3 regions of the Lacrimispora brassicae genome follow, and region 3 is predicted to be linked to each of the others. Evidence: riboswitches for the same ligand, from Rfam matches in the RefSeq annotation. Region 3 holds a riboswitch; each other region holds the start of a gene.
The links. A riboswitch is a leader RNA that binds a small molecule or an ion and turns the genes downstream of it on or off. The one in region 3 is predicted to bind thiamine pyrophosphate.
Positions count from the first base shown of each region.

Region 1: linked by a shared signal. The riboswitch ahead of thiC (phosphomethylpyrimidine synthase ThiC) and the one ahead of thiT (energy-coupled thiamine transporter ThiT) in region 3 are both predicted to bind thiamine pyrophosphate.
Region 2: linked by a shared signal. The riboswitch ahead of ACYVD3_RS10610 (thiamine-binding protein) and the one ahead of thiT (energy-coupled thiamine transporter ThiT) in region 3 are both predicted to bind thiamine pyrophosphate.

Region 1 covers NZ_BRYH01000025.1:114,640-124,464, forward strand. The annotation lists gene ACYVD3_RS12535 (PTS sugar transporter subunit IIC) at 1-1,196, shown strand, start outside; gene ACYVD3_RS12540 (PTS lactose/cellobiose transporter subunit IIA) at 1,227-1,541, shown strand; gene thiD (bifunctional hydroxymethylpyrimidine kinase/phosphomethylpyrimidine kinase) at 1,621-2,421, opposite strand; gene thiE (thiamine phosphate synthase) at 2,418-3,059, opposite strand; gene thiM (hydroxyethylthiazole kinase) at 3,046-3,933, opposite strand; gene thiW (energy coupling factor transporter S component ThiW) at 3,946-4,500, opposite strand; gene thiC (phosphomethylpyrimidine synthase ThiC) at 4,664-5,971, opposite strand; TPP riboswitch at 6,100-6,206, opposite strand; gene trpA (tryptophan synthase subunit alpha) at 6,259-7,032, opposite strand; gene trpB (tryptophan synthase subunit beta) at 7,025-8,209, opposite strand; gene ACYVD3_RS12580 (phosphoribosylanthranilate isomerase) at 8,155-8,838, opposite strand; gene trpC (indole-3-glycerol phosphate synthase TrpC) at 8,835-9,629, opposite strand; gene trpD (anthranilate phosphoribosyltransferase) at 9,626-9,825, opposite strand, start outside.
Region 2 covers NZ_BRYH01000023.1:54,911-64,735, reverse strand. The annotation lists gene ACYVD3_RS10645 (FeoA family protein) at 1-86, shown strand, start outside; gene feoB (ferrous iron transport protein B) at 158-2,341, shown strand; gene ACYVD3_RS10635 (FeoB-associated Cys-rich membrane protein) at 2,404-2,541, shown strand; gene ACYVD3_RS10630 (transcriptional repressor) at 2,715-3,170, shown strand; gene ACYVD3_RS10625 (HD-GYP domain-containing protein) at 3,215-3,829, shown strand; gene ACYVD3_RS10620 (DUF6110 family protein) at 3,934-4,227, shown strand; gene ACYVD3_RS10615 (heavy metal translocating P-type ATPase) at 4,298-6,373, shown strand; TPP riboswitch at 6,419-6,530, shown strand; gene ACYVD3_RS10610 (thiamine-binding protein) at 6,688-6,984, shown strand; gene ACYVD3_RS10605 (ABC transporter permease) at 6,953-7,711, shown strand; gene ACYVD3_RS10600 (ABC transporter substrate-binding protein) at 8,070-9,083, shown strand; gene ACYVD3_RS10595 (ABC transporter ATP-binding protein) at 9,190-9,825, shown strand, end outside.
Region 3 covers NZ_BRYH01000034.1:97,161-106,985, forward strand. The annotation lists gene ACYVD3_RS16800 (ribokinase) at 1-638, shown strand, start outside; gene ACYVD3_RS16805 (ECF transporter S component) at 695-1,234, opposite strand; gene ACYVD3_RS16810 (cyclodeaminase/cyclohydrolase family protein) at 1,656-2,285, shown strand; gene ACYVD3_RS16815 (bifunctional 5,10-methylenetetrahydrofolate dehydrogenase/5,10-methenyltetrahydrofolate cyclohydrolase) at 2,303-3,139, shown strand; gene thiT (energy-coupled thiamine transporter ThiT) at 3,206-3,877, opposite strand; TPP riboswitch at 3,904-4,002, opposite strand; gene ACYVD3_RS16825 (DMT family transporter) at 4,291-4,716, shown strand; gene ACYVD3_RS16830 (helix-hairpin-helix domain-containing protein) at 4,819-5,574, shown strand; gene ACYVD3_RS16835 (response regulator transcription factor) at 5,598-6,299, shown strand; gene ACYVD3_RS16840 (GNAT family N-acetyltransferase) at 6,510-7,016, shown strand; gene ACYVD3_RS16845 (DUF6320 domain-containing protein) at 7,029-8,885, shown strand; gene ACYVD3_RS16850 (alpha/beta hydrolase) at 8,915-9,825, shown strand, end outside.

The DNA.
Region 1 (9,825 bases), on a different contig from region 3:
CCATGCCAATGATGATCATCGGCTCTATTTTTCTGCTTCTGGCGAATTTTCCATATACGCCTGTTGCGGACTGGCTTAAGGCAGCAGGCATTACGCCGGTGCTGAATCAGGCCTTTGAAAGCACCTTCAATATCATGGCTTTGATCGCTTCCATTGGTATTGCCTATACCTATGTGAAAAATGAGGGATATAACGGAATGCCGGCAGGGGTGATTTCCCTTTGTACTTATCTGCTGTTTCAGCCTTCCCAGGTGACCAGCCAGGAGGGGGCTTCCGTTGGCGTTATTTTTAAGACCTGGACCGGCGGGCAGGGAATGATCGGCGCCATCATTATAGGACTCATTGCAGGCTGGATTTATACGGTGTTTTTAAAGAAAAACATTACCATTAAGATGCCGGATGGAGTTCCCGACGGAGTGGCGACCTCTTTTACGGCTCTGGTTCCCGGCGCGGCTATTATTATCGGGGCCTCTATCATTTACGCCATTGTAAAAAATGCGTTTGGCACGACCCCAATGGAATGGATCTATAAAACCATTCAGATTCCTCTCCAGGGTTTGACGGATTCTTTTGGCGGAGTGGTTGCCATGGGATTTTTGATTCCGTTTTTCTGGTTCTTCGGCATCCACGGCTCCACACTTGTGGGGGGAATTATGGGGCCTCTCCTTACTGCCAATACTGCCGCCAATCAGGCAATTATTGACAGCGGCCTGGAGCTGAATCTGGCAAACGGCGGACATATCGTTACCCAGCAGTTTCTGGATCAGTTTATCACGGTTACAGGGGCAGGGATCACCATCGGTGTGGTCATATATCTTACGTTTTTTGCCAAATCCACCCAGTGCAAGCAGGTGGGCAAGCTGGGGATCGGCCCTGCGTTCTTTAACATCAATGAGCCGGTGCTCTTCGGCACCCCCATCGTGTTAAACCCGATTATGGCAATTCCCTTCATACTGATGCCCGTTCTGTCGGGAATCATTCAGTATCTGGCGATTTATACGGGACTCTGCCCCATGTATAAAGGGATTCTGGTACCCTGGACGTGTCCGCCCATTATTTCGGGATTTTTGATTGGAGGCTGGAGGACGGCACTGCTTCAGGTAGTGATTCTGGCATTGTCATTCTTCGTGTATCTTCCATTTATCAGGGTTATTGACAAAATGTATGAGAAGCAGGAAAATCAGACTCAGGGATGATGATTTCTGTGTGAGAGAAAAGGTGGAAAAATGCAGGAAATGGAACTTATTTGCTTTCGGTTAATCACTGCTGCCGGCGGAGCAAAATCAAACTATATCAAAGCAGTGCAAAAAGCAAAACAAGGAAAATATGAAGAAGCGGAACATCTGATTGCAGAAGGGGACGAAATGATGAAACAGGGTCATTTGCCTCATGCCGACTTAATCCAGAGAGAAGCGGCAGGAGAAGCAGTGCCTATGGGGCTTATTCTTACCCATGCGGAGGATCAGATGATGAGTGCGGAGGTCTTTAAGGTCATGGCCGAAGAGATCATTGATCTTTACAGGAAACTGGAAAGCAGATAATACGGGGAAATGAGGCCTGTCCTGCAGGAGGTGGCAAAAGCCGGAACGCGATATACCAGGCGTTCCGGCTTTCCTATTTTTATGTTCTCCATCCATGCCACAAGGGCCCCCGTCCTTTTCCCATCTTTAAGCCGGCTTTTAGTGCTCCGTTTAAGTAGGCTTTTGCCGCAAGGATGCTTTCTTCCAGTCCCATGCCCCTGGCCAGCCCGCAGGCAATGGCAGAAGATAAGGTGCATCCGGTTCCATGGGTATTTGGATTGTCGATCCGTTCCCCTGGAAACCAGGTGATAAATCCGTTGCGGCACAGCACATCGTCGGCCCCCTGGGTGTTATGTCCGCCTTTTAAAAGGAAAGGAACCTGAAAGATGTGGAAAAGCTCCATTGCGGCCTCTTCCATATCTTTTTCCGTGCATATCCGAGGCCCTTTTGTGGATAAAAGGGCTTCTGCTTCCGGTATATTGGGGGTAACCAAAGCTGCCAGAGGAAACAGCCTGCTTGTTAAAGTCTTAACATCCTGTGGATTTAACAGAGAATGCCCGCTGGTGGATACCATGACCGGGTCCAGGATCACAGGAGCCCGGTTATAGTTTCTCAGCTTTTCCCCAATGATTTCTATGGACCGGGAAGTTCCGGCCATGCCGATCTTTACGGCCTTCGGCGGAATGTCGGTAAATACGGCATCTAGCTGGGTGGCAAGCATTTCCTGACTGACTGTTTCCGTCAGGAAAACCCCAGTCGTATTTTGGGCGACAAGAGCGGTAATCACGCTGGAGCCATAGACACCCAGAGCTGCGGCGGTCTTTAAATCCGCCTGTATTCCGGCGCCGCCGCTGGGATCTGTGCCTGCAATGGTAAGGAGGGAAGGGAGAATCAGGCTCATAGGCTCACCACCTTTAAAAGCTGTTCTTTTAAGCCATGGACGGCTGCAGTAATATTTCCTTGTCCAAAGATGCCGGACACCACTGCAGCCCCGGCGATACCGGTTCCTTTCAGGCTGGAAACATTTTGGCCGGTAATTCCTCCGATGGCTGTTACCGGAATGGGAACGGAGCGGCAAATGGCAGACAACTGTTCCAAAGTTAAGGCAGCAGCGTCCTTCTTTGTGGGGCTTGGGAATATGGCACCGGACCCGATATAATCCGCCCCGTCCATATATGCCTTTTTTGCCTGTTCCGGGCTCTTTGCAGTGACACCCAGAATGCGTTCCGGTCCGATTAACCGGCGGACCTTTAAGGGAGATAAATCATCCTGTCCTACGTGCACGCCGTCTGCCCCGCACTTAAGGGCAATTTCCACATCATCGTTGATGATGAGGGGAATGCCGTAATGGCTGGTAAGCTCACGGACAATAAGGGCTTCCTCCAGAAAGGCACTTTTGTCCAGGCCCTTTTCACGAAGCTGGAGAAGGGTCACTCCGGCAGAAAGGGCTTCTTCGATCTGTTCTGTTAAGGTTTTTTCTCCCGTAAATCCCTGATCTGTTACAGCATACAGGAAAAGCATGTCCTTACGAAATTTCAATGTTTATCCCTCCTTTTAGGGTGTTTTCTTCCAGAAGGCTTACCTCGTCCAGAAAGCAGCAGTGGAAGCTGCCTGTGCCGCCGGAGATTTTTGCCGCTTTTTTTGCCGCCAGTTCTCCGCAGAGACCGGCAGCAGCCGTGGCAAGAGCGGCCGCCTGGAACATGGTAGTCTGTGAGGAGGCAGGCCCGGCGGCTGCACAATAGGCGGCAATCATGCCGTCCAGCATGCAGCCGCTTCCGGTGATGCGGGCCATTTGGGGACAGCCGTTCCTCATAAGCCAGGTTTCCTTTCCGTCTGAAATAATATCAATGGCCCCTGTCATGACGGTCACAGCACCGGATGCAGCGCTTAATGCTCTGGCTGTTTCCCTAAGCGATTCCAGGGTTTCTTCCCTTATTTCATCAGCAAAGGAAGCGTCAACTCCCCGGGGAGAGGTAACGGAGCCGTTTTCCCTTTGCATGTCTTTCCCGGTCAGTTCCTTTAACAGGACCCGAAGCTCTGAGGCGTTTCCCCTGATAACGGTTGCTTTTATGTTCCTTAAAATCGAAAGGGCTGTTTCGGTCCGGTAACGGGAGGCGCCGATTCCTACCGGGTCAAAGATGACGGGGAGGTTTAACCGGTTTGCTTCCAGCCCGGCTTTTTCCATTGCGGCCATTGCATTCTCTTTCGGGGTTCCCATGTTTAAAAGAAGGGCGCTTGATAAGGCAGTTATTTCCGAAACCTCTTCCGGGTGGTCCGCCATAATGGGGGAGCCGCCGCAGGCCAGAATGATATTTGCCACATCGTTGGCAGTAACATAATTGGTGATACAGTGGATGACAGGCCGTTTTTTTCTGACCAGCCCGGTCAGGGATTCATTGATTTTTAAGTCCACATTCTGTTCCTCCTATTCATTGATGAGCCGTTCAAAATAGGAAAACAGGCCAAGACGGCGCAGCATTGCCAGCAGGCTGGCTGCCAGTATGGTTCCTGCCAGGGTGCTCATAAGAAATGGCACCACAAAGAAAAATACAGCCACCTCTTTTCCCATGAGTAACACGGCCACCGGATAGCAGAGCAGCCCGCCGATAAGCCCTGTGCCAATCACTTCTCCAAGATAGGCAGGCAAAAGCTTTCCGGTTTTTTGAAACAGATAAGCTCCGAGAAATGCGCCCGCCATGCTTCCCGGAAAGGCCAGAAGGCTTCCGGTTCCCATGAGATTCCGTATGAGAGAAGTACAGAAAGCCATGGAAACGCCGTATACAGGCCCTAAAAACACTCCCGCCAGAACATTTGCCAGATGCTGTACCGGAAAGCATTTGGACGCTCCCACCGGGATGGAAAAGCCGGAGAGGGCTACGGTAAGAGCTGTCAGCATTCCGCTGATCACCAGCTTTTTCACCCGCACTTTTGAACCTGCAGAAGAACTGGTGTAAACTGTTGATGGTATTCGATCATTCATGAAAATTCCTCCTGTTTATGTAATTTAAGCAAATCAGGCAGCAAAGCGGAGGGTCCACCCGATGGTACAGGGTGCGCTGTGACCCTTGGTCATTGCGAATATCCGCTTGGCAAAAGAACGCCCCTTTTATCTTCACTTGCCTTGCAAGTTTGGATAAGCTATGTCATTCATCAAAAATATTTACGGTCTCCCCGTCAAGAATCCGGTTCATATTTTTCATAGCACAGAAATTGCCGCACATGGAGCAGGTATCTTCTTTTTCCGGTTTTGACATGGCCCGGTAGCGTCTGGCTTTTTCCGGGTCAATGGCAAGCTGGAACATGGTTTCCCAATCCAGCCGTTTTCTGGCGTCGCTCATCTTATGATCCCATTCCCTGGCTCCTCTGATTCCCTTTGCAATATCAGCCGCATGGGCAGCGATCCGGGCAGCAATGATCCCTTCCTTTACGTCTGACTCATCCGGCAGCTTCAAATGCTCCGCAGGAGTCACATAGCAGAGAAAGGCCGCTCCGGCGGCAGCAGCTATGGCTCCTCCGATAGCTGCAGTGATATGGTCATAACCCGGTGCAATATCTGTGACAAGAGGCCCCAGAACGTAAAAAGGTGCTCCCTTGCAGATCGTCTGCTGGATTTTCATATTGGCAGCAATCTGGTCCAGAGGCATGTGGCCGGGGCCTTCAATGATTACCTGCACATCCTTTTCCCAGGCTCTCCTTGTCAGCTCCCCAAGGGTCACCAGTTCCTCCACCTGGGATATATCGGATGCGTCCTCAATACATCCCGGCCGGCAGGCATCTCCAAGGCTTAAGGTCACATCATGCTTCTGACAGATTTCCAGAATGCGGTCGTAATGCTCATAAAATGGATTTTCCTCCCCGGTCATCTCCATCCAGGCAAAGATGATAGACCCTCCCCTTGAAACGATGTTGGTCAGCCGTTTTGCTTCCTTAAACCTTCTGGCAGTCTGCCTGTTGATCCCCACGTGAATGGTCATGAAATCCACCCCGTCTTCCGCGTGCATTTCCACGATCCGGATCCATTCTTTGGCAGTGATTTCCCGAAGGGGCTTGTGGTAATAAACCACGGCATCATAGATAGGTACCGTACCGATGATAGCCGGACATTCCCCGGTCAGCTTTTTGCGGAATTTCCGGGTATCTCCAAAGGAGCTTAGGTCCATAATGGATTCCGCCCCCATGAGGACTGCGTCCTTTACCTTTTGAAGCTCCATTTCCAAGTCATTCAAATCCCTGGAGGTTCCAAGGTTCACGTTGATCTTTGTCCTCAGCATGGATCCGATCCCGCTGGGTTTTAAACAGGTGTGGTTCTTGTTGGCAGGAATGGCGACTTTTCCCTGGGCCACCAGCTCCCGAAGCTTTTCCGGCTCCCATTGTTCCTTCCCGGCGACTGCCATCAGTTCCTTTGTGAGAATGCCTTTTCTTGCAGCATCCATTTGTGTGGTGTAATTCATCTTTGTTCCTCCTTTTGATTAACGGAGGGATTGTAAGGGAATTCGCCGGATGAATATGCAGGCATACTCGTCCGGCTTATTGCTCACGCAAAAAGAGCCCATACCAACAGGTATAGGCTCGGAAAATACAATTGTCCCGTATGAATCCCTACGTTGGCATTACCCAAATCAGGTTATAAAGGTCGAAGTTGATTACTTCCTCTCAGCCCGCCTACGAGCTCCCTCTTGTGGTCATTAGTGTAGCATTCTGTTTTATTCTTGTCAAGGAAAACATCCCAGACCGGCTGTCAGCCGGAAATGGCCGCCTTCATTTCTCTTACATAATCGCAGACAGGCCCTACGCATTCCTTTCCATACTTTGCGGCGATCTTCACGATGGCGCTGCCAACAATGACGCCGTCTGCGTTTTTGCCCATTTCCCTTGCCTGCTCCGGCGTGGAGATACCAAAGCCGATGGCGCAGGGAATATCCTTTGTCTCCTTTACCAGGGAAACCATTTCCCCAATGTTGGTGTTGATTTCCGATCTCACTCCGGTCACGCCCATGGAAGAAACGCAGTAGATAAATCCTTCCGATCCTGATGCAATGGCCCGTATGCGTTCCTTGGAAGTAGGGGCGATCAGGGAAATCAGTTCGATCCCGTATTTCCTGCAAAAGGGCAGCAGCTCCTCCCGTTCTTCAAAAGGCATATCCGGCACGATCAGAGCATCAATGCCGCATTCCGCCGCATTTTTTAAAAACCGTTCGCTTCCATACACAAATACTGGATTGATATAAGTCATAAAAGCCAGAGGAACATCGGTTTTTTTCCGTATCCGTTTTACGGAATCGAAAAGCTTATCCGTGGTAACTCCTGACTCCAGAGCCCGCATATCGGCCTCCTGGATCACGATTCCCTCTGCGATTGGGTCTGAAAAAGGGATTCCCAGCTCGATCAAATCCGCTCCGGCTTCGGCCATGGCTGGAACCAGTTCTTCCGTGGTGGCAAGGTCAGGATCCCCGGCCGTAATAAATGGGATAAATGCTTTTCCCTTAGAAAATACTTCGCTTATTCTACTCATAGATTTCAACCCCCTTGTAACGGGCAATGGCGGCCACATCCTTGTCGCCCCGCCCTGATAAATTAATGACAATGATCTCATCCTTTCCCATGGAAGGAGCGATCTTTCTGGCATATGCCACTGCATGGGCGCTTTCAATGGCAGGAATGATCCCTTCCAGACGGGATAAGTATTCAAAGGCTTCCACGGACTCCTGGTCCGTAATTGGGACGTAGGCGGCTCTTCCTGAGTCGTGAAGATCCGCGTGCTCCGGGCCTATGCCCGGATAGTCAAGTCCTGCGGAAATGGAGAAAACAGGGGCGATCTGGCCGTATTCATCCTGGCAGAAATAGGATTTCATCCCGTGGAAGATTCCAAGGGAGCCGGTGGAAATGGTGGCCGCATGCTTTTCTGTTTCAATGCCGTGTCCTGCGGCTTCGCAGCCAACCAGCTTTACGGAAGGCTCGTTTACAAATTCATGGAAGATTCCCATGGCATTGCTGCCCCCGCCCACACAGGCGATCACCAGGTCAGGAAGCTTTCCTTCCGCCGCCATTAACTGTGTGCGGACCTCCTTGCCGATGATGCTCTGAAAATCCCTTACAATGGTGGGAAAGGGGTGAGGGCCCATGACAGAGCCTAAGACATAATGGGTGTCAGCCACCCGGCTGGTCCATTCCCTCATGGTCTCATTGACTGCATCCTTTAAGGTCTGGGTACCGCTTGTAACGGCGTGGACCTTTGTGCCTAAAAGCTCCATGCGGAATACATTTAAGGCCTGACGGTCCGTATCCTCTTTTCCCATAAAAACCTCGCAGTCCATTCCCATGAGAGCGGCGGCGGTAGCGGTGGCAACCCCGTGCTGCCCGGCCCCTGTTTCAGCGATGACACGGGTCTTTCCCATCCTTTTTGCAAGAAGGACCTGACCCAGGGCATTGTTGATCTTGTGGGAGCCGGTGTGGTTTAGATCCTCCCGCTTTAAATAGATTTTCGCTCCGCCTAAGTCCTTTGTCATCCGCTCTGCATAGTAGAGCAGGGAAGGCCTTCCCGTATATTTTTTGTGAAGGTCCTGAAGTTCTGCGAAAAACTCCTGGTCATGACTGTACTTCTCATAAGCTTCTTCCAGTTCATTTACTGCATTCATCAGCGTTTCGGGGACAAACTGTCCGCCGTGCTGTCCAAATTTTCCTTTTGACATGGCTGTTCACTCCTTACTGTTTGTATGATTGTTTTTATTTTTGACAGGTCCTTTTTGCCCTCCGTTTCTACGGAACTGCTTAAATCCAGGCAAAAGGCCTCTGTTTTCATGGCCTGCTTTATGTTTGAGGCGTCTATGCCTCCGGCCAGGAACCATGGCTTTTTTATGTCCGGTATCATGGACCAGTCAAAGGTCTTTCCGCTGCCCCCGTAAAGGCCTTTGGTATAAGTATCAAAAAGCAGGAAATCTGCGGGAAGATCTTCCGCCTCCTTCATATCCTCCGCCTGCCGGACCCTTACGGCCTTTATGACAGGAAGGCCGGAGGCCAGACGGCTTTTTAGTTCCAGGATGTAATCCCGGTCCTCGTCGCCGTGAAGCTGGATAAGATCAATGGTTTTATTCTCTGCCAGGGCCAGGATATCCTCTATGGGGCTGTTTACGAAAACCCCCACTGCCTGGATCTCCGGCAGCAGCAGCTTCTTAAGCTCCTGGGCCTCCGGCCCGGTGATGCGGCGTTTTCCGGGAGCGAATACGAAGCCGGCGTAATCCGGTTTCCAGGTATTTACCGCCAGAATATCTTCCCTGCGGGTCAGCCCGCATATTTTGATCCGTTTTCCTTTAGAATTCATTGCGCCGCCCTCTTTAACCCGCTTATGATTTCCTTCTTATCCGGGGAGCGCATCAGGCTTTCCCCGATCAGGACCGCATTGACCCCTGCTTCAGACAGGAGACGGATATCTGCTTCTGTTTTGATCCCGCTTTCCGCCACGAAAAGTACGTCAGAGGGAACCATGGTCCTTAAACGAAGGGAATTGTTAAAATCCACTTCAAAGGTTTTTAAATTCCGGTTATTCACTCCGATGATCCTGGCTCCTGCGGTCAGGGCGGAATGGATCTCTTCTTCGTCATGGGCCTCCACAAGGGCGCTTAGGCCAAGGCTGCGGCACAGATTTAATCCTTCTTTCAGGGCTTCTGTATCCAGGAGAGCGCAGATCAGGAGGACTGCGGAAGCGCCTATGACCTTTGCCTCGTAAATCTGGTAGGGGTCAACGGTAAAATCCTTTCTGAGAAGGGGGAGGTTCACCTTATGGCTGATCCCTGTTAAGTAGCTGTTGTTTCCCAGAAAGTATTCCGGTTCCGTGAGAACGGAAATGGCATCCGCCCCTGCGGCCTCGTAATCCTTTGCGATCTCCACATAGGGGAATTCAGGGGCAATGAGGCCCTTTGAGGGAGAAGCCCGCTTTACCTCGCAGATAAAGGAAATGCCCGGAGCGGAGAGGCTGTTCTCAAAGGAAAGGCCTTTCTCCTTTGTTTTTTCCAGGGCTTCAAATGCCAGCCTTTCCATGGTCTTCATGGGTATCTTTTCTTTTGCTGCCTCCGCCCGTTTTCTGGAGGAGGCAGCCAGGACATCAAGGATCATATAACCACCTCGTTGGACATTTTTACAAATTCTTCAAGCTTTTTGGCGGCTTTTCCAGAATCAATGAGAAGGGCCGCTTTTTCTATGCATTGAAAAATGGTGCAGTCATCAATTCCCAGGTACAGGCTTAACGCAGAGTTTAGTATGACAATATCCCGCTTTGGCCCATGAAGCTTTCCATTTAAGATATCCCTGG
Region 2 (9,825 bases), on a different contig from region 3:
CCCTTGGGGACCCGCTTGAAGTGACTGTAAGAGGCTATGAATTGTCCCTGCGGAAAGCGGATGCAGAAATGATTCTTGTAGAGTGATTTTTTGCAAATGAGTTAGGTATGACTAATACCGGATAAATTAGATGCTGACAGGCAGAAAGAGGTAGAGTATGTCAATTAAGATTGCATTAGCAGGTAATCCGAACTGCGGAAAGACAACGCTGTTTAACGCGCTTACGGGATCCAATCAGTTTGTGGGGAACTGGCCGGGCGTAACAGTAGAGAAGAAGGAAGGAAAGCTGAAAGGCCATAAGGATGTGATCATCATGGACCTTCCCGGCATTTATTCTCTTTCTCCCTATACCCTGGAAGAAGTGGTGGCCAGAAATTATCTGATCACAGAGCGGCCGGATGCGATTTTGAATATTGTAGATGGAACCAATATAGAGCGTAACTTATACTTGTCAACTCAGCTTATGGAACTGGGTATCCCGGTGATCATGGCGGTCAACATGATGGATATTGTTGAGAAAAACGGAGACAAGATACATATTCAAAAGCTGAGCCAGAAGCTGGGCTGCGAGGTAGTGGAGATTTCTGCATTAAAGGGAACCGGAATCCAGGAGGCGGCAAAAAGGGCCGTAGCTCTGGCAAATCAGAAAAGGAATGCGGTCCCAGTCCATAAATTTGCGTTGGAAGTGGAATCTGTTCTGGATTCTATTGAAGATAAGCTGGGGAATGAGATTCCGGAAGATCAGAAGCGCTTCTTTGCCATCAAGCTTCTGGAAAAGGACAATAAGATCCAGGCCCAGATGAAACATGTGCCGGATGTATCAGAAGAGATCAGCCGGATCGAGAAAGAAATGGATGATGATACAGAAAGCATTATCACCAATGAGCGTTACGTATATATTTCATCCATCATTCATGAGTGTTTTACCCGCAACAAGGTGGAAAAACTGACTGTTTCCGATAAAATTGACCGGATCGTAACAAACCGCTTCCTGGCTCTGCCTATCTTTGCTCTGGTTATGTACATTGTATATTATGTTTCTGTTACAACCGTTGGAACCTGGGCTACTGACTGGGCCAATGACGGTGTGTTCGGTGAAGGCTTCAGCTTCTTTGGTTTAAACATTCCCGGTGTACCGGTTGTTATGGAAGGCATTTTAACAGCCGTAGGCTGTGCAGATTGGCTCCAGGGACTGATTCTTGACGGAATCGTAGCCGGTGTGGGCGCTGTTCTTGGTTTCGTACCTCAGATGCTGGTACTTTTCATCTTCCTGGCATTTTTAGAGGCTTGCGGCTACATGGCGAGAGTTGCTTTCATCATGGACCGTATTTTCCGCCGGTTTGGTCTTTCCGGTAAATCCTTTATCCCGATGTTAATCGGAAGCGGCTGCGGTGTGCCTGGAATCATGGCTTCCCGTACCATTGAAAATGACCGTGACCGTAAGATGACTATTATGACAACTACCTTCATTCCCTGCGGGGCAAAGCTTCCCATCATCGCTTTGATTGCAGGTGCATTGTTTGGCGGAGCATCCTGGGTGGCTCCAAGTGCTTACTTTGTAGGAATAGCAGCCATCGTTTGCTCAGGAATTATTTTAAAGAAGACAAAAATGTTTGCAGGAGATCCGGCTCCCTTTGTTATGGAGCTTCCGGCATACCATATGCCAACCGTTATAAATATTTTAAGAAGCATGTGGGAACGTGGCTGGTCCTTTATTAAAAAGGCAGGTACCATCATTCTTCTGGCAACTATCTTTGTTTGGTTTACTTCATTCTTTGGCTGGGTTGACGGCGAGTTCAGAATGTTGGACGCTTTGGAACTTGACCACAGTATCCTGGCAGCAGTTGGAGGCACAATCAGTTGGATCTTCGCACCTCTTGGCTGGGGTGACTGGAAATCTGCGGTTGCAGCAATTACCGGGCTGATAGCCAAAGAAAACGTAGTAGGAACCTTTGGTATTCTGTTCGGTTTTGCGGAAGTTGCAGAAGATGGATCTGAAATATGGGGAACACTTGCAACCAACATGACTCCTTTAGCAGCATATTCCTTCCTGGTATTCAATCTTCTTTGCGCTCCGTGCTTTGCTGCCATGGGCGCCATCAAGAGAGAGATGAACAATGCCAAATGGTTCTGGTTTGCTGTTGGATATCAGACCCTCCTGGCTTATGTGGTATCCCTTTGCGTTTACCAGATCGGAAATCTGGTGTCTACAGGCAGTTTTGGAATCTTTACAGTGGTTGCTTTTGCTCTGGTCGCAGGATTTATTTACCTCCTGGTAAGACCGTCAAAGGAAGAAAAAACATCAAACATTCATTTAAGCAGCGTGGCAGGAGCTAAATAAGCTCCGGCCATAGCTGGGAGCCTGCACCTTACCTGCAGGCTCAAAATATAAGGAGGTACTTTATGGGAACACTGGTTGTTTTAATCGTTGTCGCCGGACTGGTGACATTGGCAGTAAAAAGTATGATCCGTGACAAAAAGAACGGGAAATCCATTCAGTGCGGCGGAGAATGCAAGAATTGCGGAGGACATTGCCATTAAGTGAGGCAGCAGAAGGAAACACCCTTCGGGTATCCCTTTACACCCTTAAAGTGGGGTGGGCCCTGCCCAAAAGCGTAGGCAATAATAAGGAAAGAGCTGTTTAAGCCTTAAAAATACCTGTAAACGGAGGCGCGCAAGTGGAGAAACAAACGAACATCAATGAGAAAAGAAAAATGCCTGACGCCAGAAGCTATCACAGGACAAAAATGCAGAAAGAGCTGATCATTGAGAAGTTGAAGGAAAAAGGATGCAGGATCACAAAGCAGCGCTGTACGCTGCTGGATATCATATTAGAGCATGAATGTTCCAGTTGCAAGGAGATTTATTATAAGGCATCAGGCGTGGATGAGTCCATAGGCGCTGCCACCGTCTACCGGATGGTCAATGTCCTGGAAGAAATCGGAGCTATCAGCCGGAAGAACATGTATAAGATCGTTTATTCCGAAACTTGTCCCATGGAGGAGGCATGTACGGTGGTTTTAGACGATGAAACTACTTATCAGCTTTCCGCCAAGAACTGGAATCAGGTGGTTCAGGCCGGCCTTACTGCCTGCGGATATCTGGAGGGCCGGAAAATATCTTCTATTATAGTAAAACCCTGTGAATGTGAGAACGCTGATTGCATTTAATATGGAGTTAGCATGAACTAACTAAAGAAGCGAGTATAGTAACTATGGATAGCGGACCGGAATTTAAATTATGCACAGGCGGAGTGGATTACCATGAGATCATCCAATGCATTGTAAGCGCATTGGATGCCAAAGACCCCTATACCGCGGGGCATTTCCAAAGGGTGAGCGATATGGCGCTGGCCCTTTCGGAGTTTTTAAGGCTTGATAAAGATGAGATAGAAAAAATACATATAGCCGCCCACCTTCATGACATCGGGAAGATTGGAATTCCGGATTCTGTTTTAAACAAACCGGAAAAGCTTTCTGAGGAAGAGTGGGTGGCTATGAAAAAACATCCCAGGATAGGGGCTGATATTTTAAGCAAATCCCGTCATTTAAAGGAACTGAAGGATATTGTCCTGTATCACCATGAACGCTTTGACGGAAAGGGATATCCGGAAGGGCTGAAAGGAGAGGAAATCCCTCTGGGAGCCAGGATCATAGCCATCTGTGATTCCATTGATGCCATGACATCAGACCGGGGATACCGTAAGGCTTATTCCATGGAACACTGCTATGAAGAAATCGAAAAGAATCTAGGAGTGATGTACGATCCGGTAATAGGGGCATTGGCATTAAAGCATTGGGAACAGGTGACCGGAACGGCGGGAAAATGATAAAATTTATCAATAGACGGAATTGTGTTTGACTGGTGAAAATATGCCTGATATGATTTCACTATAAAAGGATAAATCTGGATATACAGAGGAGGATACGAAAGATGTGGGATATTTTTAAGCTTAAAAAGGCTGGGATCTTTGCCGGAGGTGTGCTCTTTGGAACAGCAGGAGTCAAGCTTCTTTCCAGTAAGGATGCGAAGAAGGTCTATACTAATTGCACCGCAGCCGTTTTACGGGCAAAGGATTGCGTTATGAAGACGGCCACCTTGGTTCAGGAGAATGCAGAGGATATCCTTGCCGAGGCAAAGCAGATCAATGAAGATCGGGCGGCTAAGGAAGCTGAGGCTGTTCAGGAGCCGGAGACAGCAGAGGATGGCAGCGGCAAGGAGCATTAGACGACAAATGAAAAGGAGAGAGCGGGGCCAAAAGAGAGAACGGCCCCGTTTTCTATAGGGAGGACCAGACGTGAAGTTTATTATCAAACATGAAATATCCGGCAGGCTCCGGATCCGCCTTTCCCAGCCGCAGATGACCTGCGGGGAAGCCGATACTCTATTGTACTACCTCCATAGTCTGAAGAATGTGACCGGGGTTAAAGTCTATGAGCGCACCGCCGATGCGGCCATTTGCTACGTTGGAAGCAGGGAAGAAATTCTGGAAGCCCTGAAATGCTTTCAATATGAGTCTGTCCAGGTGCCTGCCGGGGTGATCGAGCATTCCGGGCGTGAGCTGAATGCTAAGTATCAGGAGAAGCTTGTGGGCAGGGTGGTGCTGCGGACGGTAAGGAAGCTTTTCCTTCCGGGACCCTTAAGGACTTTCCATATAGGATTCCAGTCCATGAAATACCTTGTCAGGGGGATCAAGTGTCTATTGAAGAGGAGGCTTGAAGTTGCGGTCTTAGATGCTGTAGCCATCGGCGTATCCGTACTGCGGGGGGAATTGGAGACAGCAGGTTCTGTCATGTTCTTACTTGGGATCGGAGAACTTCTTGAAGAGTGGACCCATAAGAAATCCGTTGGGGATTTAGCCCGGAGCATGTCCTTAAATGTCAGCCGGGTCTGGCTTTTAAGCGGCAGCCAGGAAGTTCTGGTAGAAGCCTCCTCCGTTGAACCTGGGGATGAGGTGGTGGTGCACCTGGGAAATGTCATCCCCTTTGACGGGGCCGTCGTTTCCGGAGAAGCCATGGTAAATCAGGCGTCTTTGACGGGAGAAGCCCTTCCAGTGAAAAAGGAAGCAGGCGGATATGTGTATGCCGGGACAGTGGTGGAGGAAGGAGAACTGACCATCAAGGTCCGGGAAGTTTCCGGTTCCACCCGGTTTGAAAAGATCGTTACCATGATCGAGGAATCGGAAAAGCTGAAATCTTCTATGGAAAGCAAGGCCAGCCATCTGGCTGATAAGCTGGTGCCCTATACCCTTATGGGTACGGGCCTTACCTGGCTGTTTACCGGTAATGTGACGCGGGCCCTTTCCGTGCTGATGGTGGACTTTTCCTGTGCATTAAAGCTTGCCATGCCCATTTCCGTCCTTTCTGCCATAAGGGAGGCGGGCATGTACCACATAACCGTTAAGGGAGGCAAATATTTAGAGGCAGTGTCAGAGGCTGTGACCATTGTCTTTGACAAGACAGGAACTCTTACAAAGGCAAGGCCAACAGTAGAGGAAGTGGTGACCTTTGGAGAAGAGAGGCCGGAAGAAATGCTTCGCATTGCAGCCTGCCTGGAAGAGCATTTCCCTCACTCCATGGCAAAGGCAGTGGTGACGGCGGCCAACAACCAGGGGCTGGAGCACGAGGAAATGCACTCCAAGGTGGAATACATTGTGGCTCACGGCATTGCCTCGTCCATAAACAACAGGAAAGTGGTCATCGGAAGCTATCATTTTATCTTTGAGGATGAAGGCTGCAAGGTGGAAGATGCTTACCGGGAGAAATTCGAAAGCCTGCCGCCGGATTGTTCCCACCTTTACCTTGCCGTGGACCAGAAGCTTTCGGCCGTGATCTGCATTGAAGATCCCCTTCGGGAAGAAGCTGCGGCAGTGGTGAATTCCCTTAAAAAGGCAGGAATCCGTAAAACGGTTATGATGACAGGAGACAGCGAACGGACTGCAGCGGCGGTTGCCGCCAAAGTAGGGGTAGATGAATATTATTCGGAGGTACTGCCTGAGGAAAAAGCCCGTTTTATAGAGAGGGAAAAGGCGTCAGGGAATGTGGTCATTATGGTGGGGGACGGGATCAACGATTCACCTGCCCTTTCCGCGGCTGATGTGGGGATCGCCGTCAGTGACGGCGCAGAGATCGCCAGGGAGATTGCGGATATTACCATTGCGGCGGACAATCTTTATGAAATCGTTACCCTGAAGCTGTTAAGCGACAGCCTGATGAAGCGGATCCATAAAAATTACCGGAGCATTGTTGGCTTTAATACGGTCCTTATCCTTCTGGGAGCCGGAGGGGTCATGTCTCCCACGGTCTCGGCGCTGCTTCATAATACGTCCACCCTGGGGATCAGCCTCAGCAGCATGCAGAATCTGCTGTCCTAGGAAGCCGGGATTGACATTCCCGTCTCCCTGATGTATACTTGCAATGAAAACTCAAAGGGGTGCTGGAGAAAGTCCGGCTGAGATAAAGCAGAATTGCCTTAAACCCTGTAACCTGATCTGGATAATGCCAGCGTAGGAAGCTTTCAGGCTAAGCCTGTTCACCCGCCCGGATATCCGGGCGGGTTTTTTGCGCAACCAATGAGCCGGGTAAATATGCCTGCATATTCATTCGGTGAATGCCGCCATAACTAAGAAAAAACCGCAAAGTAGGTTTTCCTTAGTTTATACCATCACACAAAAAGGAGAGAAAAGACATGAACGCAAGCGTAGCGATCCAGACACTGCCGGAGGCAAAGAATGATGAGGAGCTGATCCGCATCGTTGACCAGGTGATCGATTATATCAGGAATACCGGACTAAACTATTATGTAGGGCCTTTTGAAACTGCCATTGAAGGGGATTATGATGAGCTGATGGACATTGTTAAGGAATGTCAGCACATTGCCATCAAGGCAGGGGCTCCCTCTGTTGCCGCTTACATCAAAGTCACCTACCGGCCGGAAGGAGAGGTGCTGACGATTGAAAAGAAAGTATCAAAGCATCACAAGTAAGCTTTGGTCCTGGTCAGCGGTTCTTGGGCTTTTGATCCTGTGGCAGGGGATCACGGCATTTGGCCTTGTGGACGGTTATCTCCTTCCTTCTCCCATAAGCGTTGGAAGAGCCTTTATAACGGAATTTCCTGTTCTGGCCTTCCATGGGGGAATCACCCTTCTTGAGGCGTTTTTAGGACTGTTTCTGGGAGTGGGGACCGGCTTTGTGATCGCCGTGATCATGGATCATTTTACCGGACTTTACCAGGCCTTTTATCCCCTGATCGTCCTGACCCAGACCGTTCCCACAGTGGCCATTGCACCTCTTCTGGTGCTGTGGTTCGGCTATGGAACGGCTCCCAAGGTGATCCTGATCGTGCTGACCACCTTTTTCCCCATTACCATGGGCCTGCTTACGGGGTTTAAGTCGGTAAGTCCCGATGCAGTGAACCTTTTAAGATCCATGGGGGCGGGAAAAATGAAAATATTCCGCTACATCAAGCTTCCCGGAGCCATGGGGCAGTTTTTTGCCAGCCTCAGGATATCCGTCTCCTACGCGGTGGTGGGAGCGGTCATCTCCGAATGGCTGGGAGGCTTTGGCGGACTGGGGGTTTATATGACCAGGGTGAAAAAATCTTTTGCCTTTGATAAAATGTTTGCAGTCATATTTCTTATATCCGCTGTCAGTCTTCTTCTCATGAAAGGCGTGGACATGCTTTCAAAGAAATGCATGCCATGGGAAGATTGAACGAAAAACGTTTTTTAACCGAATCAAGTAAGTCCCACTGCTTTAAATGGAAAAGTATTAAGTGGTGGTGAGGACTTGCTTATGTCAGGTGGAGTACAAGCTCCACTTGACAAGCAGCCATAGCTGCTATTCGGTTATGCCCGGTGAAGCGGGGCGCGCTGTGAGCAAGCAGCGGAGCGGATCGCGAATATCCGCTTGACCATGGGTTTATAAATAAGCTGGATAAGCGGGCATATTCGTTTGATTCATTAGGATACAAATCAGTGATACAACAATATTGGAGGAAGCCCCTTCCAGGGATCCTTTATGCCCTGCGGGTATACCTTTATGCCCAAATAACATGGGCGAGAAAGAGGAAATGGTGAAAAAAACAGGTTTAATAATTTTTATGGCGGCAATCTTGGCCGCATCCCTTACTGCCTGTGCAGGAAAGGGAAAACAGGCGGTGAATGAAAAAACACCGAATTTGAAAAAGGTGACCTTTGTTCTGGATTGGACTCCCAATACCAATCATACCGGGCTTTATGTGGCGGAGGAAAAAGGATACTTTAAAGAAGCTGGACTTGAGGTGGAGATCGTCCAGCCGCCAGAGGATGGGGCTGAGGTGTTGGTGGCCTCAGGAAAAGCCCAGTTTGGCATGTCCTTCCAGGACTCCATGGCTCCGGCTCTGGTAGGGGAAAATTCCCTTCCCATTACAGCAGTGGCAGCGGTTATCCAGCATAACACCTCCGGCATTATTTCCAGAAAAGGAGAGGGCATGGAATCTCCAAAAGGAATGGAAGGAAAGAAATACGCCACCTGGGACCTTCCTGTGGAAAAAGCTATGATCAAGGACGTGGTAGAGGCTGACGGAGGAGACTTTTCCAAGGTACAGTTGGTTCCAAGCACAGTTACAGATGAAGTATCCGCGTTAAAGTCAAAAACAGTGGATGCCATATGGATCTTTTATGCATGGGCTGGCGTAAAGATGGAAGTGGAAGGCCTTGATACGGATTACTTTGAGTTTGCAGATTTGAATCCGGTGTTTGATTATTATACGCCGGTGGTTATAGCCGGAAATGAATTTCTAAAGGAAGAGCCGGAGACTGCCAGGGCCTTTTTAAGCGCTTTAAGCAAAGGATATGAGGACGCGCAAAAGGATCCGGAAGAAGCAGCCGGCATCTTACTTAAGGCTGCGCCGGAGCTTGATGAAAAGCTGGTGATGGAAAGTCAGAAATATCTGGCGGACAAGTATCAGGCTGACGTGGATGTATGGGGGTACATTGACCCGGACCGGTGGAACGGATTTTATGGCTGGCTGAATGAAAATGGCCTTTCAAATCCTCAGCTTCCGGAAAATACCGGATTTACAAACGATTATCTGCCCCAGTAAGCTGCAGGAGATTTGACCTTTGCGGCTTCCATTGGCCAGATGCAGTAATGGATTCATTCCTGCATCCGGCTTATTGCTTGCAGAAATAAAACTTTCAGGAGGGCCCATGGCACAGTTAAAGGCGGAAGGCATAACAAAATCCTTTGATAGTAAGACCGTTTTAAAAGGAGTATCCTTAGAGCTCAAGGAAGGGGAGCTGGTATCCCTTCTGGGGGTCAGCGGAGGGGGGAAAACCACCCTGTTTCACATCATTGCCGGTCTTTCCCTGCCCGATGAGGGGCATGTGTATCTGGATGGAGAAGAGATCACCGGAAAGCCGGGACTTGTCAGCTATATGCTGCAGAAGGACCTTTTGCTGCCTTACCGCACCATCGTGGATAACGTGGCCCTTCCTCTTCTTATTAAGGGCATGAAAAAAATAGAGGCCAGAAAAAAGGCGGGAGAATATTTTAAGATGTTTGGCCTGGAGGGGACGGAGAAACAGTACCCTTCCCAGCTATCCGGCGGTATGAGGCAGAGGGCAGCCCTTTTAAGGACGTATCTGTTTTCAAATCGCATCGCTCTTCTTGATGAGCCCTTTTCCGCTCTTGACATGATGACCAAGCGAGGGGTGCATGAATGGTATTTAAAGGTGATGGATGACATTCATCTATCCACTCTTTTTATCACTCATGACATTGACGAAGCCATTCTTTTATCAGACCGCGTCTGTATGCTGACCGGATCTCCCGGCAGGATTACA
Region 3 (9,825 bases):
GGCTGAAAAATAAGACCGGCCATGCCATCATTCAAAAGGATAAGGAAGGACAAAACGGCATTCTTTTGTATGGGGGAGCGAACCAGGAAATAACAAAGGATCAGGCAGATGAAGTTTTAAGTGAGTTTGGAGAAGGAGACTTTCTCGTTCTCCAAAACGAAATCAATGAAGTGGGATATATCATGGAACAGGCACATGGGAAAGGAATGAGGATTGTTTTGAATCCCTCTCCCATGAACGGCAAAATATGGACTTATCCTCTTCATTATGTGGAATTTTTCATATTGAATGAGATTGAAGCCCAGGATATCTGTCAAAAGTCCGGGAGCGGCAGAGAGCTTTTGGATCAGCTTGCTGAGAAATTTCCCAAGGCAAAGATCCTTTTAACCCTGGGCCAGGATGGTTCTTTATTCAAAGACGGGGATCAGGTGTTTGAGCAGGAGATTTATCCGGTGCATGTGGTTGATACCACCGGGGCCGGAGATACCTTTACAGGCTATTTCATAGGTGGACTTGCCCTGGGAGAAGCTTCCGGACAGGCTTTGGATCATGCGGCAAAGGCGGCCTCCATTGCAGTATCCAGAGCCGGGGCTGCGCCTTCGATTCCGACAAGAGATGAGGTTATGAAAAGTTATTGAGGTTAAGGCCCAAAAAGAAAGCCCAAGGAGAGTGGATCCCTGAGCTTTCTTTTCTGTCATGAAGCCGAATTGCTGTTCAGTTCCCGTATTTCGCGAACCCGCAGAAGAACAGGAAGCAAAACCCCGGCAGCAATCAGACTGAACAGATTCTGCACCAGATTAAAGGGGACATTAGAAACGGCAGCGGGCCAGTCATAGACTGTAAGCTCAAACAGGAAATAGCCCCCTGTGACTACTGCGCTGGATACCGTTCCGGCGACCAGAAAAGGCAGTGTACGAAAGCCTCCTCCCCGCCCCCTGTAAGGCAGATGTCTGTACAAATACCCGCCTGAACATGCAGCCAATGCTTTAATGATCAGGGTAGCCGGAGCATAAAAGCCGTAGCCTGAAAGCAAATCCGCCATCATAGAGCCGATCCCTCCCGCGGCCCCGCCGGCCATTGGACCCAGGAGCATGCCGCTTAGCAATACCATTCCGTCTCCCAAATGAATATACCCGCTGAATGCAGATGGTATATGTATTACCATAGTGGCTGCAGCGGTAAGGGCTGCCATCAAGGCACTGAAAACGATTTTTTTCGTTGGATTGTTGTTCATATTTTTTCCTCCCTCAAAAATTCTCTCATATTTTTATTAAACTCTATGATATAGAAAAACTGGTATTTATTAAATAGCCAATTTGAATAAAATTATACATACCAGTTTTTTGCGGCAGTTTTCAATCCTTTATGAAAAAGGTGTGTATTCAAAGAGAAAAAGACATTTTTGGAATAGCGGGACATTTCTTTTTCAATTATAATCAGATTACCAGCAGCTATGAGGGGGTGGAGGATAGGATGAAAATATTGTCTCCCATAGCGGCAAAATGTGGAAATATCAGGATCCGGTCAGAGCTTGGCAAGATTTCCATGAAATTCCTCTGAATAAGTTCTGCCTGACAAGTTAAACTTGTTTTTTTATAGAAACCCCTATATAATAATGGAAAATAAAATGCGGTTGGAAAGGCGGATCAATAGTTATGGTACAAGACTTTACAATTGACACATTCCTTGAAAAATTATCCTCAAAAAGCCCAACGCCGGGCGGCGGCGGAGCGGCGGGTCTTGGCGGCGCCATGGGAGCGGCTTTGGGAGAAATGGTGGTGAACTTAACCCTTGGCAAGAAGCGGTATGCCGATGTGGAAGAAGAAATGCAGTCATTCCTTGAAAAGCTGGAAGTTTTAAAAAGCGAATTTTTAAGGCTTGCAGATGAAGATGAAGTTGTATTTGTCCCCTTGGCGGCAGCATATGGCCTTCCGTCCGGTACGGAGGAAGAAAAAAAGCATAAAGACGAAGTACTGGAAACGCATCTATTAGGCGCTACCCTGGTTCCTCTCATGGTTATGGAGCGGGCCCTTGAAACCCTTGATATCATGGAGGTTCTGGCAGAAAAGGGAAGCCGCCTGGCTGTCAGTGATGTGGGTGTTGGGGTGCAGTTCGTCCGTTCCGCCCTGTTAGGAGCAAAGATGAATGTTTCTATCAATACAAAATCCATGAAGCAGCGGGAAAAGGCAGGACAGCTTCAGGCCCAGGCAGATAAGCTGGCAGAGGACGGGATCAGAAAGGCTGACGCCATTTATGCAGGAGTGGAAGCTGCATTAAAGGCATAATAAGGAGGAGAACAGACGTGATAATCTTAAAGGGAGCAGCCGTGTCTGCAAAAATCAAAGAACAGGTGGAAGGTCTTTTGACCGGCTGGAAAGGAAAGACTCCCAAGCTTGCCATTGTGCGGGTGGGAGAACGGCCTGACGACTTATCCTATGAACGGGGAGCTTTAAAGAAAATGGAAAGCTTTGGCCTGCAAGGGGAAAGCTTTGCGTTTCCCCAGGATATAACCGATAAAGCGTTTAAGGAAGAGTTTGCAAAAATCAATGATGATCCGGATATTGACGGCATCCTTCTCCTGCGCCCTCTGCCAAAGCAGATAAGGGAAAAAGACATCGAGCATATGATCTATCCGGAAAAGGATTTAGATGGCATATCTCCCGAAAATATTGCCAAAGTATTTGCCGGAGACGATACGGGATTTGCACCATGTACGGCAGAGGCAGTGGTGGAGGTCCTAAAGGCCAGTGATATATCTCTCACCGGAAAGCGGGTGGCCATTGTGGGCAGAAGCATGGTCGTGGGACGCCCCTTATCCATGCTGATGCTAAAGGAAAATGCAACGGTCACTATCTGCCACACCCGCACGGAAAATTTAAAGGAAACCTGTAAAAATGCCCAGATCCTTGTGGCTGCCGCCGGGCGAGCCAGAATGGTGGATGCCTCTTATGTGGGAAAGGATGCTGTGGTGGTTGACGTGGGAATTAATGTGGATGAAAACGGAAAGCTTTGCGGAGATGTGGATTTTGATTCTTTAGAAGGGACTGCATCCATGGCAACTCCGGTACCAGGAGGTGTGGGAGCGGTAACAACGGCTGTGCTGGCAAGACATCTGGTACTGGCAACCCTTAAAAAATAAAATATGAAAACTGGGAGGCCATTGCAAAATAGATTGACCATCTATGGAGCAATGGTTCTTTTTTGATTACCTGTTTACGGCCTGCCGCTTCACCTGCCCAATGGCTCCCAGTACGGGAGGGAGATACAGGATCACAACGGTTACGATCAGTTCCGGCAGGATATAGGTGGCATTATAACCCAGAGTATAAACCACTGGGTTCATGCCTTCCGGCGTATAGGAAGCAAAGAATATATAGCCGGAAACCACATGGCACAGGTAACGGCCTAGGACACCTGCCACATAACCGGTTACAAGGCCGTGTTTTTTATTGCTGAACAGCCCTGAAAGCCCCAAAGCGCCGAAGGCTAAGGGATAGTCAAGGAGAACCTGGAGAGGAGCATATATATAAGGTTCTGTGATAAACTGTAAAATCCCGTAGGCAACGCCGGTCATGATCCCGGCTTTTACACCGTAAACATAGCCGATCAGGCAGATGAACAGCATGGAAAACAGGGTGATGGAACCTCCAAAAGGAAGGGAGGCAAATTTGATAAAGGAAGTTACCATTGCCAGAGCCATGGCGCCTGAGCAGTAAACAAGCTGGCGGGTCTGCAGTTTTTGGGATTTGGAAGCGGCTCTGCCCAGAAGATGCAGGGTGAAAAGAATTGCGGCAAACAGAACGATCACCAGCACATATCCGGCCGGCCTTAATAAATACGCTTCATTTTCCACAGAGTAAGTTAGAAAAAATGACATAAAAAATCCTCCTTTATGTGCGCAGGAGGGGACTACTGTTGCTTCCTTACGCCGGCATTATCCGGTTCAAGTAGTGAGGGTTCGGTTTCTACCAATCTCAGCCAAAGGCTCCCCTAGCGTGCGTGATTTATATAATTTTGCTGTGAGTATAGCGCAAATCTTAAGGCTTGTCAAGCCATGCCATTCATCATTTGCGGATAGAATTTATTTCTGAAAGGCATATGTTTCTGAATGGATGAACTGTAATCAAATTGTAAATTCAGTATAAAAATGCAAATAAAGCACAACCTAGTTAAAGAAGTGAGGTTGAAAGAAAAACATCTTTCAAGCCTGAGAGCTTGTGAATCAAGGGGATATGCCTGCATATCCAGTTGATTCATTATATACAAATTGGAGATACGGAGGTTGCTTTAATGACAGGCTTTATTATAGCTCTTATATCCGGGGCGCTTATGAGCATTCAAGGGGTTTTTAATACGGGAGTGACAAAGCAGTCCAGTATGTGGGTATCAACAGGCTGGGTGCAGCTTACAGCCTTTTTGACCTGCATCATTCTGTGGTATTTTACCGGCAGGGAGAACATTTCCAGCCTTTTTGACGTACAGCCCAAATACCTGCTGCTGGGAGGTATTATGGGCGCTTTCATTACCTATACGGTGGTAAGGAGTATGTCGGCCCTGGGTCCGGCCAAAGCAGCCCTGATCATTGTAGTTTCCCAGATCATTGTGGCCTATGCTGTGGAGCTGTTCGGCTTATTTGGCGTTGAAAAGGTGGGATTCGAATGGAAAAAACTGATCGGCGCAGTTGTTGCCATCATCGGAATCATGATATTTAATTAATTTGGAAATAGTGCTTGTATTTACCTATTTCTTTAGGTAGAATAGTAATATAGGCTGAAGATGGTATCCTTTTTTGGAGATTTTTGTAAGAGGAGGGATATCATGAAATACCAGAAAGTTAAAATCGCCCTTATGGCCCTGTGTGTTTTGGCGGCGGGTCTGTGTTATGGCCTCAACAGAAGCCAGGAGGACAGTAGGTCTGGGATGTCTCTGTCAGAGTCATTGGCTTTTCCTTCCGGAGAGAAGGATACCGGAATTCAGGCAGAAGGCGACGGCAGGCCGGGAGACAGCGGTCCAACAGGAGCCGGGGGTCAGGCAGCAGGGGGTACCGAGTCAGTTTCCGACGGAACCGGCCGGTTGGCTTTAGAGGCGGCGGAGGGCAGCTTAGGAAGTGCAGGAGAGGAAACAGTCCTGCCTTTCTACGTACATATCTGCGGAGAAGTTGTTTCTCCCGGTGTTTATGAGCTTCAAGAAGGAAGCCGGGTCTTTCAGGCAATTGAGAAAGCAGGCGGATTCACAGACCAGGCTGGGGCAGAATATTTAAATATGGCGGAGCGGGTTACGGATGGCATGAAGATCCTGGTTCTCAATAAAGAAGAGGCGGAGGCGGCCAAAGCCAGGGGAGAACTTTCTTTGCCGGCGGAGGCTTCATCAAAGGCGCAGAAAACCAAAGTGAATTTAAATACGGCCACCAAAGAGGAACTGATGACCCTGCGGGGAATCGGAGAAGCCAAGGCCAACGATATTCTTAAATATCGGGAGAGCCGGGGCGGATTTCAGAAAATCGAGGATATTATGAAGATATCCGGAATCAAAGATGCAGCGTTTCAAAAAATTAAAGAAGACATAACGGTTTAAATATAGAGGAACAGAGGTGTAGTATGGCAAGGGTTTTAGTAGTGGACGATGAAAAACTCATCGTAAAGGGAATGAGATTCAGTTTGGAACAGGACGGTATGGATGTGGACTGTGCCTATGACGGGGAGGAAGCCATTAATCTGGCAAAGCAGAAAGAGTATGATGTAGTCCTTTTGGATGTCATGCTTCCCAAATATGACGGGTATGAAGTGTGTCAGGCCATCCGGGAATTTTCCGAGATGCCCATCATCATGCTGACAGCTAAGGGCAATGATATGGATAAGATCCTGGGCCTGGAATACGGTGCCGACGATTATATCACAAAACCCTTTAACATCCTTGAGGTAAAGGCCAGGATCAAGGCCATCATGCGCCGGAATGCCAAAAAGAACAAGCGTGACGGCCAGGATGACAGCCAGGTGGTGATAGCCGGCGATTTAAAGCTGGACCGGGACAGCAGAAGAGTGTTTATTGCTGAGAAAGAGATCAATTTGACGGCAAAGGAGTTTGACCTTTTGGAGCTTCTTACCTGCAATCCGGGTAAGGTTTACAGCAGGGAACAGCTTCTTACTTACGTATGGGGAAATAAAGCTATGGATACGGGAGATGTCCGTACCGTAGACGTTCATGTAAGGCGTCTGCGGGAGAAGATCGAACCAAGTCCCAGCGACCCTAAATATGTGCATACCAAGTGGGGCGTGGGATATTATTTCTGCAAGCAATGAGTCAGGTCAGGAATGGTTGCATTCCTGAATCCGGCCAATGCTGCAAGGGTCAAATCCCCTGCAGTTTGCTGCGGGGGATTTAACCTTCGCGTCTAGAAAAAGAAAGAGGAGGATTTCCAACGGGATACCGGGGAGATCCGCCTTTTCTTTAAATTTTGGGAAAGAAAAAGCCCTGGACCAGGGCAATTATGAAGACGGAGAAACGATGGGATGGATTACAGTATCAGAAGAGTGAGAAAAGAAGATTTAGACCGGGTGGCAAAGGTGGAGGCCCTTTGCTTTCCGCCGGAAGAGGCCGCAGGGCGGGAAACCTTTGAACAGAGGATCAATCATTTTCCGGAAAGCTTTTTTGTAGCAGAGCTTTCTGATGGGACGATCATCGGTTTTATTAATGGATGTGCCACAGACGGGAATACTATTTGTGACGAAATGTTTGAGAATCCGGATTTTCATGATCCGGATGGCGATTACCAAAGCGTATTTGGACTTGATGTAATAAAAGAGTGGCGGGGCCGGGGAGTTGCCGCAGCTCTTATGAAGCGTTTGATAGAGGAATCAGAGAAAAGGGGCAGGAAAGGAATGATCCTTACCTGCAAGGACAGGCTGATTCAATATTACGAAAAATTCGGATACCGGAACATGGGAGTGTCCGGGTCTGTGCACGGAGGAGCGGTCTGGTATGACATGCGGCTTGATTTTATGGATACAGGGAAGTGAGGCACCGTCAGTATGAAACGAAGTCCCCAGGGAGAGCGTTGGAGACGGCTTGACAATACGGCAAAGATATTTCCGGTCATAGCCAGCGAGAATTTAAGCAATGTATTCCGGATTTCCGCAGTTTTAAAGGAAGAGGTGGACCCGGGCACCCTGCAGAGGGCACTGGAAGAGATTCTTCCTCAGTTTGAAGGATTTACAGTGAGGCTGCGCAGGGGATTTTTCTGGTATTATTTTGAAAACAATAAGAGGATGCCTGTGATCGAACGGGAGACGACTTATCCCTGCAAATACATTGATCCTCACAGCAACCAGCTTTTTTTGTTCCGGGTCACTTATTTTGGCAGACGGATCAATCTGGAGGTATTCCATGCGGTTACAGACGGTCTGGGAGCGGTGAACTTTTTAAAGGCCCTGGTTTACCGGTATCTGGATCTTAAACAAAATTCCAGGGCAGATCATCAGGCGCCCCAGAAAATATCGTCGGATGTTTCCATGAACGTGGAGGACAGCTATGTCCGTCATTATAAAAAGACCGTAAAGCGAAAATACAGTTCCAGAAAGGCTTATCATCTGACCGGAGAAGCCCTTCCTCTTGATGAGGAAAATGTTCTTCACGGTTACGTGGATTTAAAGATGCTGAAGGTGGCCGCCAAAAGCTGTGGGGTCAGCATCACCAGATTTTTGACGGCAGCGCTGATCTGGGCCATTTATCTGGAATATCTTGAGAAAAAGCCCTGTGAAAGATCCATTGGCATCAGCATTCCCATTAATTTGAGGAATTTTTTCGGCTCGGATACAACCGCCAATTTTTTTGCCGTGACGCTGATTGACTTTCTATCCACCGGTGAGGAGCATACTTTTTCAGAGATACTGGAGGCGGTGAGCCGGCAGATGGATTTAAAGATCACAAAGGAAAAAATGGAGCAAATCATTTCCTACAATGTTTCCAATGAAAAGAAATGGTATCTGCGGATCGCACCCCTTTTTGTAAAATGGTGTGTTTTAAACCTGATTTTCCGGAAAAATGATAAAGCCTACACCATGACTCTTTCCAATATCGGACCCATTGAAATAGAAGAAGACTATAAAAAGGAAATCGAAAGGATTACCATGATGATCGGCGTTTCCAAGAGGCAGCCTGTAAAATGTGGGGTCTGCGCCTATGGGGAAGAGGTGATCGTAACCTTTACTTCCGTATTTCAGGACACCAGGCTCCAGGACCGTTTCTTCGGCTTTTTAAGAGAAATGGAGATTCCGGTGAGTCTGGAGAGCAACGGCGTCCCGGACAACAGGGATGATCTTGGCATGTATCCCCAGATCCGGTATGACCGGAAGCGGATTAAGAAGCTGGCAGTTATTTTTTACGGATTGCTGTTTTTGGTGGGGGCTGTTTTAGGGGGCATTAATTACGCCACCTATTCCGGTTCTTTGTGGTCCGTCATTGCCATTGTGCTTATGGCCTATACGACTCTTACGGTGGAATATTCCATTCTGCGCCATGCAAACCTGGCATCAAAGATTCTTTTGCAGACGGTGGCGGCTCAGGCGCTTTTAGTGGCTCTGGACCATTCTACAGGATATAATGGCTGGTCCGTGAATTACGGGATTCCAAGCACCATTCTGTTTGCAGATTTATCCGTGGTCTCTCTGATCCTGGTGAACCGGATGAACTGGCAGAGCTATTTCATGTATCAGATTGCTGTTACGGTGTTCAGCTTTATTCCTTTGATTTTATGGGCGGCCGGGTTCCTTACCAGACCGTCTCTGGCCTTGATTACCGTTGCTGTAACGATGATCATTCTGACCGTTACGATTGTGCTTGGAGACAGAAGTGTGAAAACAGAATTGAAAAGGCGGTTTCATGTGTAAAAACACGCCGGAAAAGGAGGGTGTTGTTGATGGGCCGGAAAAAAGTGAGTGTACGGGGAAATCTTGTGAGGGATATGATGCAGAATGTAATGGAAACTTCGCTGAAACAGCCGATCCGCACCGGAGAGCTGAGAAGAAGTCCTGTGGAGCCTGCCTGGGTTTGTCCGGCGGGATATGAATATGAGATCATAGAGCTGGGGCAATTGAAAATGGAGTATCTCCGCCCTGTGGGAGTAGTGACGGACCGGGTAATCTTACAGCTTCACGGCGGTGGATATATCGGGCCGATGAAGAACATTTACCGCAGGTTTGCAGTCCGGTATTCCAAGCGAAGTTATGGCGGGGACGTGCTGACTCTTGACTACCGGGTGGCACCGGAATATCCTTATCCGGCGGCATTGGAGGATTCGGTGGCAGCTTACCAGTGGCTTGTTGAGGAAAAAGGATACCGGCCGGAGCATATTGTGGTGGCCGGGGATTCTGCCGGAGGCGGATTATGCCTGGCGCTTGGGCTGTATCTTAAGGATCACGGGATCGCCCTTCCCGGAGGTTTTATCACCATGTCTCCATGGACGGATCTGACCAACAGCGGGGAAAGCTATGTGTCCAATTATGAGATCGATCCCCTGTTTGGAAATTCTACGGATAATATGCTTTACAATTCGGACTATATTGGCGGCGAGGACCCCGGCCTTCCTTACATTTCTCCGGTATTCGGGGAATATGAAGGGTTTCCTCCTGTTCTCATGCAGGTGGGAAGCTATGAGGTGCTTTTAAGCGACACCCTGACTGTGGCAGATAAATTGAAAGACGTGGGAGTGAAGCGGCGGGTTTCTGTCTATGAGGGGATGTTTCATGTATTTCAGATGGGACTGGACTTAATCCCTGAGAGCCGGGATGCCTGGGATGAGGTAGAATCGTTTTTACGGATCATCTTTCA